3 regions of the Pseudomonas sp. MWU12-2319 genome follow, and region 1 is predicted to be linked to each of the others. Evidence: predicted binding sites of a transcription regulator. Region 1 holds the regulator's gene; each other region holds the start of a gene.
The links. The regulator sigma-54, encoded in region 1, starts transcription at its own class of promoters, with help from an activator protein. The targets are predictions, from matches to a motif close to ANTGGCATNNANNTTGCTNT.
Positions count from the first base shown of each region.

Region 2: the regulator sigma-54 is predicted to act here: its motif matches at 1,692-1,711, upstream of glnK (P-II family nitrogen regulator).
Region 3: the regulator sigma-54 is predicted to act here: its motif matches at 1,389-1,408, upstream of glnA (type I glutamate--ammonia ligase).

Region 1 covers NZ_JALJES010000011.1:133,429-136,707, forward strand. Annotated here, with positions in the region: gene ptsN (PTS IIA-like nitrogen regulatory protein PtsN) at 1-421, opposite strand, end outside; gene raiA (ribosome-associated translation inhibitor RaiA) at 431-736, opposite strand; gene M5C01_RS19000 (RNA polymerase factor sigma-54) at 815-2,311, opposite strand; gene lptB (LPS export ABC transporter ATP-binding protein) at 2,499-3,224, opposite strand; gene lptA (lipopolysaccharide transport periplasmic protein LptA) at 3,224-3,279, opposite strand, start outside.
Region 2 covers NZ_JALJES010000004.1:262,386-265,664, reverse strand. Annotated here, with positions in the region: gene M5C01_RS08830 (hydrolase) at 1-125, opposite strand, end outside; gene M5C01_RS08825 (addiction module antidote protein) at 464-763, opposite strand; gene M5C01_RS08820 (accessory factor UbiK family protein) at 1,237-1,497, opposite strand; gene glnK (P-II family nitrogen regulator) at 1,915-2,253, shown strand; gene M5C01_RS08810 (ammonium transporter) at 2,288-3,279, shown strand, end outside.
Region 3 covers NZ_JALJES010000003.1:411,936-415,214, forward strand. Annotated here, with positions in the region: gene thiI (tRNA uracil 4-sulfurtransferase ThiI) at 1-1,174, opposite strand, end outside; gene glnA (type I glutamate--ammonia ligase) at 1,506-2,912, shown strand; gene M5C01_RS07285 (cupin domain-containing protein) at 3,118-3,279, shown strand, end outside.

The sequences.
Region 1 (3,279 bases):
GGTTGGAGGTTGCCGCACGCAGTTTGTCGCGTACGTCCTTGCGGTCGAGCATGCTGGCAATCTGCCGAAGCAGTTCCAGGTGGGCATCGGTGGCGGCTTCCGGGACCAGCAGGACGAACAGCAGGTCAACCGGCGCGCCGTCGATGGCGTCGAAATCGATAGGGGCGTCCAGGTGCATCAGGGCGCTGATGGGCGCCACGCAACCCTTCAGGCGGCAGTGCGGGATGGCAATGCCATTGCCGAAACCGGTCGAGCCGAGTTTCTCCCGGGCGATCAGGCTGTCGAAGACATCCTGCATGGCCAGGTAAGGAACTTCGTGGCTGATCAGGTTGGCAATTTGCTCGAGGGCTTTCTTTTTACTGCCGCCCGGCACGTTCACCAAAGAACGGCCGGGGGTCAGGATGCTTTCAAGTCGGATCATGGATGGGTATCAGCGACCTGTACCTTGGAGCAGGTGCAGGTTCTTTTCCTTATGCTTTTTCAGTTGTCGGTCCAACTTGTCGGTGAGCAGGTCGATCGCCGCATACATGTCGTCATGCTCGGCGTTGGCGACCACTTCACCGCCGTGGATATGCAAGGTGGCTTCGATTTTCTGCTTCAGTTTTTCGACGGCCATGGTCACCTGTACGTTGGTGATCTTGTCGAAATGACGCTCCAGTCGGTCGAGTTTCTCGCCGATGTAAGCACGCAGGGGTTCGGTCACTTCCAGCTGGTGTCCACTGATATTGACTTGCATACAGCTTCTCCTTCGTTGCCAGTGCATAAAGCGGTAGGCGATTGCCCACCACTGGAACGCTGTAACGGGGCCCGTCCACTACATCAGTCGCTTCCGTTCGCTAGAGGGGGCTATCCCCAGGGACTCACGGTATTTGGCGACAGTACGACGGGCCACCTGAATGCCTTGTGCCTCCAGTAAACCAGCGATCTTGCTGTCACTCAACGGCTTTTTCTGATTTTCCGCTGCAACCAGTTTCTTGATGATCGCGCGGATCGCCGTGGACGAGCATTCGCCGCCTTCGGAGGTGCTGACGTGGCTGGAGAAAAAGTATTTCAGTTCATAGATACCGCGGGGGGTATGCATGAATTTTTGCGTGGTCACCCGGGAAATCGTCGACTCGTGCATGCCCACCGCTTCGGCGATGTCATGCAGGACCAGCGGCTTCATCGCCTCGTCACCGTATTCCAGGAAGCCGCGCTGGTGCTCGACGATCTGGGTGGCGACCTTCATCAGGGTTTCGTTGCGGCTCTGCAGGCTCTTGATGAACCAGCGGGCTTCCTGCAACTGGTTGCGCATGAAGGTGTTGTCGGCGCTGGTGTCGGCGCGGCGGACAAAACCGGCGTACTGCGGATTGACCCGCAGGCGCGGCACCGATTCCTGGTTCAGTTCCACCAGCCAGCGCTCGTTGTCCTTGCGCACGATCACGTCGGGGACGACGTATTCGGCTTCGCTGGACTCGATTTGCGAGCCCGGGCGCGGATTGAGGCTCTGGACCAACTCGATGACCTGGCGCAGCTCGTCTTCCTTGAGCTTCATGCGCCGCATCAGTTGGCTGTAGTCGCGGCTGCCGAGCAGGTCGATGTAGTCGCTGACCAGGCGCTGGGCTTCGGCCAGCCAGGGCGTGCGCGCTGGCAGCTGACGCAATTGCAGCAGCAGGCATTCGCCGAGGTTGCGCGCGCCGATGCCGGCCGGTTCGAATTGCTGGATGCGATGCAGTACCGCTTCGATCTCGTCCAGCTCGATATCCAGCTCCGGGTCGAAGGCGTCGAGGATTTCCTCGAGGGTTTCGTCCAGGTAGCCCTGATTGTTGATGCAGTCGATCAGGGTCACGGCGATCAGCCGATCGGTGTCGGACATCGGCGCCAGGTTCAGTTGCCAGAGCAGATGGCTCTGCAGGCTCTCGCCGGCCGAGGTACGGGTGGTGAAGTCCCACTCGTCGTCATCGTTGCTTGGCAGGCTGCTGGCGCTGGTCTGGTAGACATCTTCCCAGGCGGTGTCGACGGGCAGTTCGTTGGGAATGCGCTCGTTCCAGTCGCCTTCCTCGAGGTTGTCCACCGTCGGGGCGGTTTCCTGCTGGAAGGAGGGTTCCTGGATTTCAGTGTTGGGTTTGTGCTCGGCGTTGTCGGCCAACGGGTCGGTATTGTCGAAGTCGTCGCCTTCTTCCTGGCGTTCGAGCATCGGATTGGACTCCAGGGCCTCCTGGATTTCCTGCTGAAGGTCCAGGGTCGACAATTGGAGCAGGCGGATGGCCTGTTGCAGCTGCGGTGTCATCGTCAGCTGCTGGCCCATTCTCAGGACTAGCGATGGTTTCATGGCAGGGGCTTAACACCTTATTCGCCGGCGCGCATGCGCCATCCACTCTACAGGGCGCCGGGGCGCCAAACATAAGCAAATTATATGCCTGAAACCCGAGCCTTTGCCTAGAGCGCTGTAGCAATAAAAATCTTGTGGTTTTTATTGAACAGGGAGCGCTCTGGCGGTTGATCCGTTACCTCGATGTTTACAGGCGGAACTCATGGCCCAGGTAGACTTCCTTGACCAGTTCGTTGGCCAGGATAGTGGCCGAATCGCCTTCGGCGATCAGCTGTCCATCATTGACGATATAGGCCGTTTCGCAGATGTCCAGGGTCTCGCGGACGTTGTGGTCGGTGATCAGTACGCCGATGCCCTTGGCCTTGAGGTGATGGATGATCTGTTTGATATCGCCAACGGAAATCGGATCGACCCCGGCGAAGGGCTCGTCGAGCAGGATGAATTTCGGCGCGGTGGCCAGGGCGCGGGCGATTTCCACCCGGCGCCGTTCACCACCGGACAGGCTCATGCCGAGGTTGTCGCGAATGTGGCTGATGTGGAATTCCTGCAACAGGCTTTCCAGCTCCTTGCGGCGGCTGTTCTTGTCGAGCTCCTTGCGGGTCTCGAGGATCGCCATGATGTTGTCCGCCACCGACAGCTTGCGGAAAATCGACGCTTCCTGGGGCAGATAGCCGATCCCGGCGCGCGCGCGGCCGTGCATCGGCTGGTGGCTGACATCCTGGTCGTCGATCAGTACGCGACCCTGGTCGGCCTGGACCAGGCCGACGATCATGTAGAAGCAGGTGGTCTTGCCGGCACCGTTGGGGCCGAGCAAGCCGACGATCTGCCCGCTGTCGATCGACAGGCTGACATCACGCACCACCTGGCGACTTTTGTAGGCCTTGGCCAGATGCTGGGCTTTCAGGGTTGCCATTACTGCGCCTTCTGCTGTTCGGTTTTCTGCTTCGGCTGGATGACCATGTCGATGC
Region 2 (3,279 bases), on a different contig from region 1:
AGGCCCACGGTGTTGTTCTTCAGGGTCTGACGGTCGATCGATTGCACGCCGAAGGACATTTGCGGTTGGTGGTCGATCAGGATCAGGGTGGAGTTGGTTGGGTTGAGCAGTTCGCGGTTGGACATGATTGATTTCCTTATGAGTCGGGAGTGTTGAGAGATTGAATTCGGCAGCAGCTTGTCGTTTCGGTCAGTGGCTGCGGCATGGGTGTACTTTATTGTTCAATATCTCTCGGGACAATCCGGCAAAAACGGGAATCATTGATTCTAATAAAGGGACAATTCGCTCTCCAGCTCGGCGACCTTGGCCACCGGGCTTTCGAGCCGCGCACGGGGTGCGCCAACACCGCCGCCTGGTTGTCGAACTCCTCGCGGCGGAGCCGGTCCAGCTTGCTGGTATCCTGCAGACTGATCCGTAATGAGTTGTTCCACAGCCACAGACCGAGGGACATTTCGGGCTGATTTTAGTGGGCTGTTAGTGGTTGTACGGCCAGCCTTAACCCCATAACACGCAAGATCGCGGTAAGGCTGCTGACAGCCGGATTACCTTCGGCGGACAAGGTCCGATAGAGCTGAGTCGGATTCAGCTCGGCTGCCTTGGCGACGCCGCGCACACCGCCAAAAGCTTCTGCCATTTGGCGAAGGGCAATCAGCAGCTCAGCCTGTTCGCCGTCTTCCAGGATGCTGTTCAGCAGTTCTGCCGCGTAGGCCGGGTCGCTGCGGAACACCTCGGCCATTGCGGCATCATGGGATCTGTCTTTCATTCTTGGTTCTCCTGTCCGTTGCTGCGCTTCCAGTCGCGCCAGCTGCCGAAGGGATCTCGTCCGTTACCGTCGACGTAGTGTTTTATCTCTATCATCATCCATGATCTCAATGTCGTTTATAAACGATAATATGTCAACTTCGCTCGATGGGTGAGAGAGCGAATGGTGAGCTGGAGAAAACGCAAATTTTGCTCGGGGGAGTGAAGCGGCAGCCATGAGGCTGTGACGAAGAACTATAAGTGGGCACCGTTGCCTACGAAACGGAGGCAAATTGCCCGTTTTGCAACCAGAGAATTCAGCGCTGAAGGCAGGCAGCAGATGCCCTTTGGGCGGATATATCGAAGAAGGTGCGATGGTGCGCGAGATGAGGCGAGTGATTCAGACGGGGTATTGCGAGGAGTCAAGATTTCCAGCAGGAGCCATCGAGCGGCAGCCTATCGCTCCCGCATGAAGCAGGAGCGGGCGATGAAACCTTATTCCACAGGAGGATTCAGTCTGGCCTCCAACTCCGCCACCTTCGCCTCCAGACTCTCCAACCGCGCGCGGGTCCGGGCCAGCACCACCATCTGGCTGTCGAACTCTTCCCGGCTGACCAGGTCCAGCTTGCTGAAGCCGCTCTGCAACAGCACCTTGAACTGGCTTTCGAATTCCTGGCGGGGCAGGGGTGTTTCACCGCTGAACAAACGGGAGGCGTGGCCGCTCAGGGCATCGAGGAAAGCTTTGGGCGCAAGCATGGCTAAGGTTCCGGAAACAGATTACCGACCAGTGTACCACGCAGTGTCTATAGTCATTTCCATGGGGGCGGGCGCACGGTTATCGCGCATCGCGCTGGCGCAGTGCGCACCGTTGTTGTGCGTATAGCCCGGGCGCAACGTGCTTTTTCACCCTCCATAGCGACCAAGGGACTGAAATCATTGGTTTTTACGGAGCTGGCAAGCTTTCTGCTTAGTTGCCAGTGACCCATGCACTGATGCAGTCGCTGTGACGAATGCAGTGCGGCAGGCGAAGCTGGGAAGTTTTGCCGGCAGCGGTTAGCTGGCGTCGGGCGGTAGATGTGGACCGACGATGCGTTACAAAGCCAGGCACTGCGCTTAGACTTGAGTCGGGTTTGTTTTCCTGGGGCAAGTCCACCAATTCGGGAGAGAGTTTTCATGAAGCTAGTCACTGCCATCATCAAGCCGTTCAAGTTGGACGACGTGCGCGAGTCGTTGTCCGAGATCGGCGTGCAGGGCATTACCGTTACTGAGGTCAAAGGCTTCGGTCGGCAGAAGGGTCACACCGAGCTGTATCGCGGCGCGGAATACGTGGTCGACTTCCTGCCCAAGGTGAAGATTGATGTCGCCATTGACGACAAGGATCTTGACCGGGTTATCGAGGCGATAACCAAGGCGGCCAACACCGGCAAGATTGGTGACGGCAAGATCTTTGTGGTCAATCTGGAACAGGCTATTCGCATCCGTACCGGCGAAACCGATACCGACGCAATCTAAGCCGCCAAACCCCAACGCCCCAGGAGAAAACAATATGACTCTGCGTAAATTCGCAGGGCTAGGAGCCCTGTTGTCCCTCGTAATGCCGGCCTTGGCCATGGCGGCGGACCCGGTACCTGCTCCAGTCCTCAATTCCGGCGATACCAGCTGGATGCTGACCTCCACAGCCCTCGTGCTGTTCATGACGATCCCAGGCCTCGCGCTGTTCTACGGGGGCATGGTGCGTTCGAAAAACATTCTTTCCGTGATGATGCAGTGCTTCGCCATTACCGGGCTGATCACCGTTCTGTGGTTCATTTATGGCTACAGTCTTGCGTTCGATACCACCGGGATGGAAGCCAACGTCGTCAACTACAACTCCTTCGTCGGCAGTATGGCCAAGGCCTTCCTCGCGGGCATCACGCCGGCCAGCATCACCGGGCCGACGGCGCTGTTCCCCGAGGCGGTGTTCGTCACCTTCCAGATGACCTTCGCCATCATCACCCCGGCGCTGATCGTCGGTGCCTTCGCCGAACGCATGAAGTTCTCCGCGATGCTGGTGTTCATGGGCGTGTGGTTCACCCTGGTCTATGCGCCGATTGCGCATATGGTCTGGAGCGGCCCGGGTTCCCTGCTGGGCGACTGGGGCGTGCTCGACTTCGCCGGCGGCACCGTGGTGCACATCAACGCCGGTGTTGCCGGCCTGGTGGCCTGCCTGGTGCTGGGCAAGCGCAAAGGCTTCCCGAGCACCCCGATGGCGCCACACAACCTCGGTTACACCCTGATGGGCGCGGCCATGCTGTGGGTCGGCTGGTTCGGCTTCAACGCCGGTTCCGCCTCAGCGGCCAACGGCACCGCCGGTATGGCGATGCTGGTCACCCAGATCGCTACCGCCGCCGCTGCGCTGGGCTGGATGTTCGCCGAGTGGCTGACCCACGGTAAGCCAAGTGCCCTGGGCATCGCTTCGGGTGTGGTCGCCGGTCTGGTTGCCATTACGCCTGCTGCCGGCACCGTGGGCCCGATGGGCTCGCTGATCATCGGCCTGGC
Region 3 (3,279 bases), on a different contig from region 1:
CGTCGATCACCCGATCGATCGGCACCAGTTTGGCCCGCTCGAGCGCCCGCTCGAGAATCGCCATGTCGAACTGTTGTTCTTCGTACTCCACGCGATTGCGCTTGGCGTGGGTCTTGGGGTTCACCGAAATGACCCCGCAATATTCCGGCATGTGCTTGGCGAAATCCGCCGTGCCGATCTCGGTCGCCAGGTCGATGATGTCCTGCTTGTGGCTGGCGATCAGCGGGCGAATCACCAGCTTCTCGGTCACACAGTCGATCACCGACAGGTTCGGCAGCGTCTGGCTGGATACCTGGGAGATCGCCTCGCCGGTCACCAGCGCGCCGATCTCCAGGCGATCGGCCATGACGGTAGCAGCGCGCAACATCATACGCTTCAATACTACGCCCATATGACTGTTATCGACTTTGCCGAGAATTTCTCCCAGCACTTCCTCGAACGGCACGCTGACAAACAGCACCCGCTGGGAGCTGCCGTACTTCTTCCAGAGGAAGTGAGCGACTTCCATCACCCCCAGCTCGTGGGCGCGGCCACCGAGATTGAAGAAGCAGAAATGGCTCATCAGGCCGCGGCGCATCATCTGGTAGGCGGCCACGGTGGAGTCGAAACCGCCGGACATCAGCACCAGGGTCTGTTCGATGGAACCCAGCGGGTAGCCGCCCAGGCCATTGTGCTGACTATGGATAACAAACAACCGTTGGTCGCGAATTTCCATCCGCACTTCGATTTCCGGCTCTTTGAGGGAAATCCCGGCGGCATTGCACTGTCGGCGCAACTGGCTGCCGACGTATTTCTCCACATCCATGGAGCTGAAACTGTGCTTGCCGGCGCGCTTGCAACGCACCGAAAAAATCTTCCCGGGCAGGGCCTCGCCGAAGTGCTGTTTGCACTGGGCGGTGATCTCGTCGAAGTCACCCAGCGGGTATTCGTCGACCTGCAGGAAATGCGCGATACCCGGCATGCAGCACAGGCGCTCGGTCAGTTCCTGCAGGGCCTTGGGCTCGCTCAGCGCGGTTTCCAGCTCGAGATTGTCCCACACGCCGTTCACCACCACGTTCGGGTCCAGGTCACGGAGCACGGTACGGATGTTCTTGGCCAGCTGGCGGATGAATTTCATCCGGACAGGGCGGCTTTTAATGGTGATTTCGGGGAAGACTTTTACGATAAGTTTCATGAAAACAGCGCGCGAAGGGCCGGCCGAAAAAGGGGGGCGCGGATTATAGCGGAAATTGCTCAAGGTTTAACCAGTTATTGTGCAGATGGTTTTGTGCGCACCAAAACAGGTCGTCATCGAATATTTTAGACCCATAATGGTGCGGCAAACGCCCGAAAATTCTCCTATGCTCGCTGCAACGCGTGAGATTGGGGCAAAAAACCCATCACGGGGCACTGGCATGCAATTTGCTCTCTTGTGAGGCAGGTTGCCTTGGCCGATATTCGCGCCGGCATCACCACTCTTTCAGGGCTAACTCCACTACCCAGCCCGAAGCCACCCGGAGGACACCATGTCGAAGTCGGTTCAACTCATCAAAGATCATGACGTTAAATGGATTGATCTGCGCTTCACTGACACCAAAGGCACTCAGCACCACGTGACCATGCCGGCCCGTGATGCACTGGATGACGAATTCTTCGAAATCGGCAAAATGTTCGACGGCTCCTCCATCTCCGGGTGGAAAGGCATCGAAGCCTCCGACATGATCCTGATGCCGGACGACAGCACCGCCGTACTCGACCCGTTCACCGAAGAGCCGACCCTGATCCTGGTCTGCGACGTGATCGAGCCTTCGACCATGCAGGGCTACGACCGCGACCCACGTGCGATCGCCCGTCGCGCCGAGGAATACCTGAAGTCGACCGGTATCGGCGACACCGCTTTCTTCGGTCCTGAGCCTGAGTTCTTCATCTTCGATTCGGTCAAGTTCAAGTCCGACATCTCCGGCTCCATGTTCAAGATCTTCTCCGAACAAGGTTCGTGGATGTCCGACCAGGACGTGGAAGGCGGTAACAAAGGCCACCGTCCAGGTATCAAAGGCGGCTATTTCCCGGTTCCACCGTTCGACCACGACCACGAAATCCGTACCTCCATGTGCAACGCACTGGAAGAGATGGGCCAGACCGTCGAAGTTCACCACCACGAAGTGGCGACTGCCGGCCAGAACGAAATCGGTGTGAAGTTCAACACCCTGGTCAACAAGGCTGACGAAGTCCAGACCCTGAAGTACTGCGTACACAACGTGGCGGATGCCTACGGCCGTACCGCGACCTTCATGCCAAAACCGCTGTACGGCGATAACGGCTCGGGTATGCACGTTCACATGTCCATCTCCAAAGATGGCAAGAACACCTTCGCTGGCGAAGGTTATGCCGGCCTGTCCGACACAGCCCTGTACTTCATCGGCGGCATCATCAAGCACGGTAAGGCCCTGAACGGCTTCACCAACCCGTCGACCAACTCCTACAAGCGTCTGGTCCCAGGCTTCGAAGCGCCGGTAATGCTGGCCTACTCGGCACGCAACCGTTCCGCCTCGATCCGTATTCCTTACGTCAACAGCCCCAAGGCTCGTCGTATCGAAGCACGCTTCCCGGATCCGGCTGCCAACCCTTACCTGGCCTTCGCCGCACTGATGATGGCCGGCCTGGACGGTATCCAGAACAAGATCCACCCTGGCGACGCTGCTGACAAAAACCTGTATGACCTGCCGCCTGAAGAGGCCAAAGAGATTCCACAGGTGTGCGGTAGCCTGAAAGAAGCCCTGGAAGAGCTGGACAAAGGTCGTGCGTTCCTGACCAAAGGCGGCGTTTTCAGCGACGACTTCATCGATGCCTACATCGAGCTGAAAAGCGAAGAAGAAATCAAAGTACGCACCTTCGTACACCCACTGGAATACGAGCTGTACTACAGCTGCTGATCCGGTAGCGCTCGCGCAAGCAGCGTAACGAAAGGCCACCTTCGGGTGGCCTTTTTCATGGGCAGAAATCGAGATTTCTTGAAACGTTTCCAGACTGGCAGGACGCTGTGGAGCGGCGTTAACTAGGGACTCCCGACCTTGTGACGGGAACCACAGGCACCGCGCGTGGCGCGCGGTACAAGGACGTTAACCTGGAAGCCAGCACATGACCCCGATCTCCACATCCAATGCACAAACCCCACCCCAACCCAGCGCCCAAGTGCTGCTGCGCAGCACCAGCTCCTGGGATGGCACGCCCTACGAACGCTATCCCAAGGGACCACCGGAACTGACCTTGTTGCAGGTCAATATTCCGGCCGATACCGAG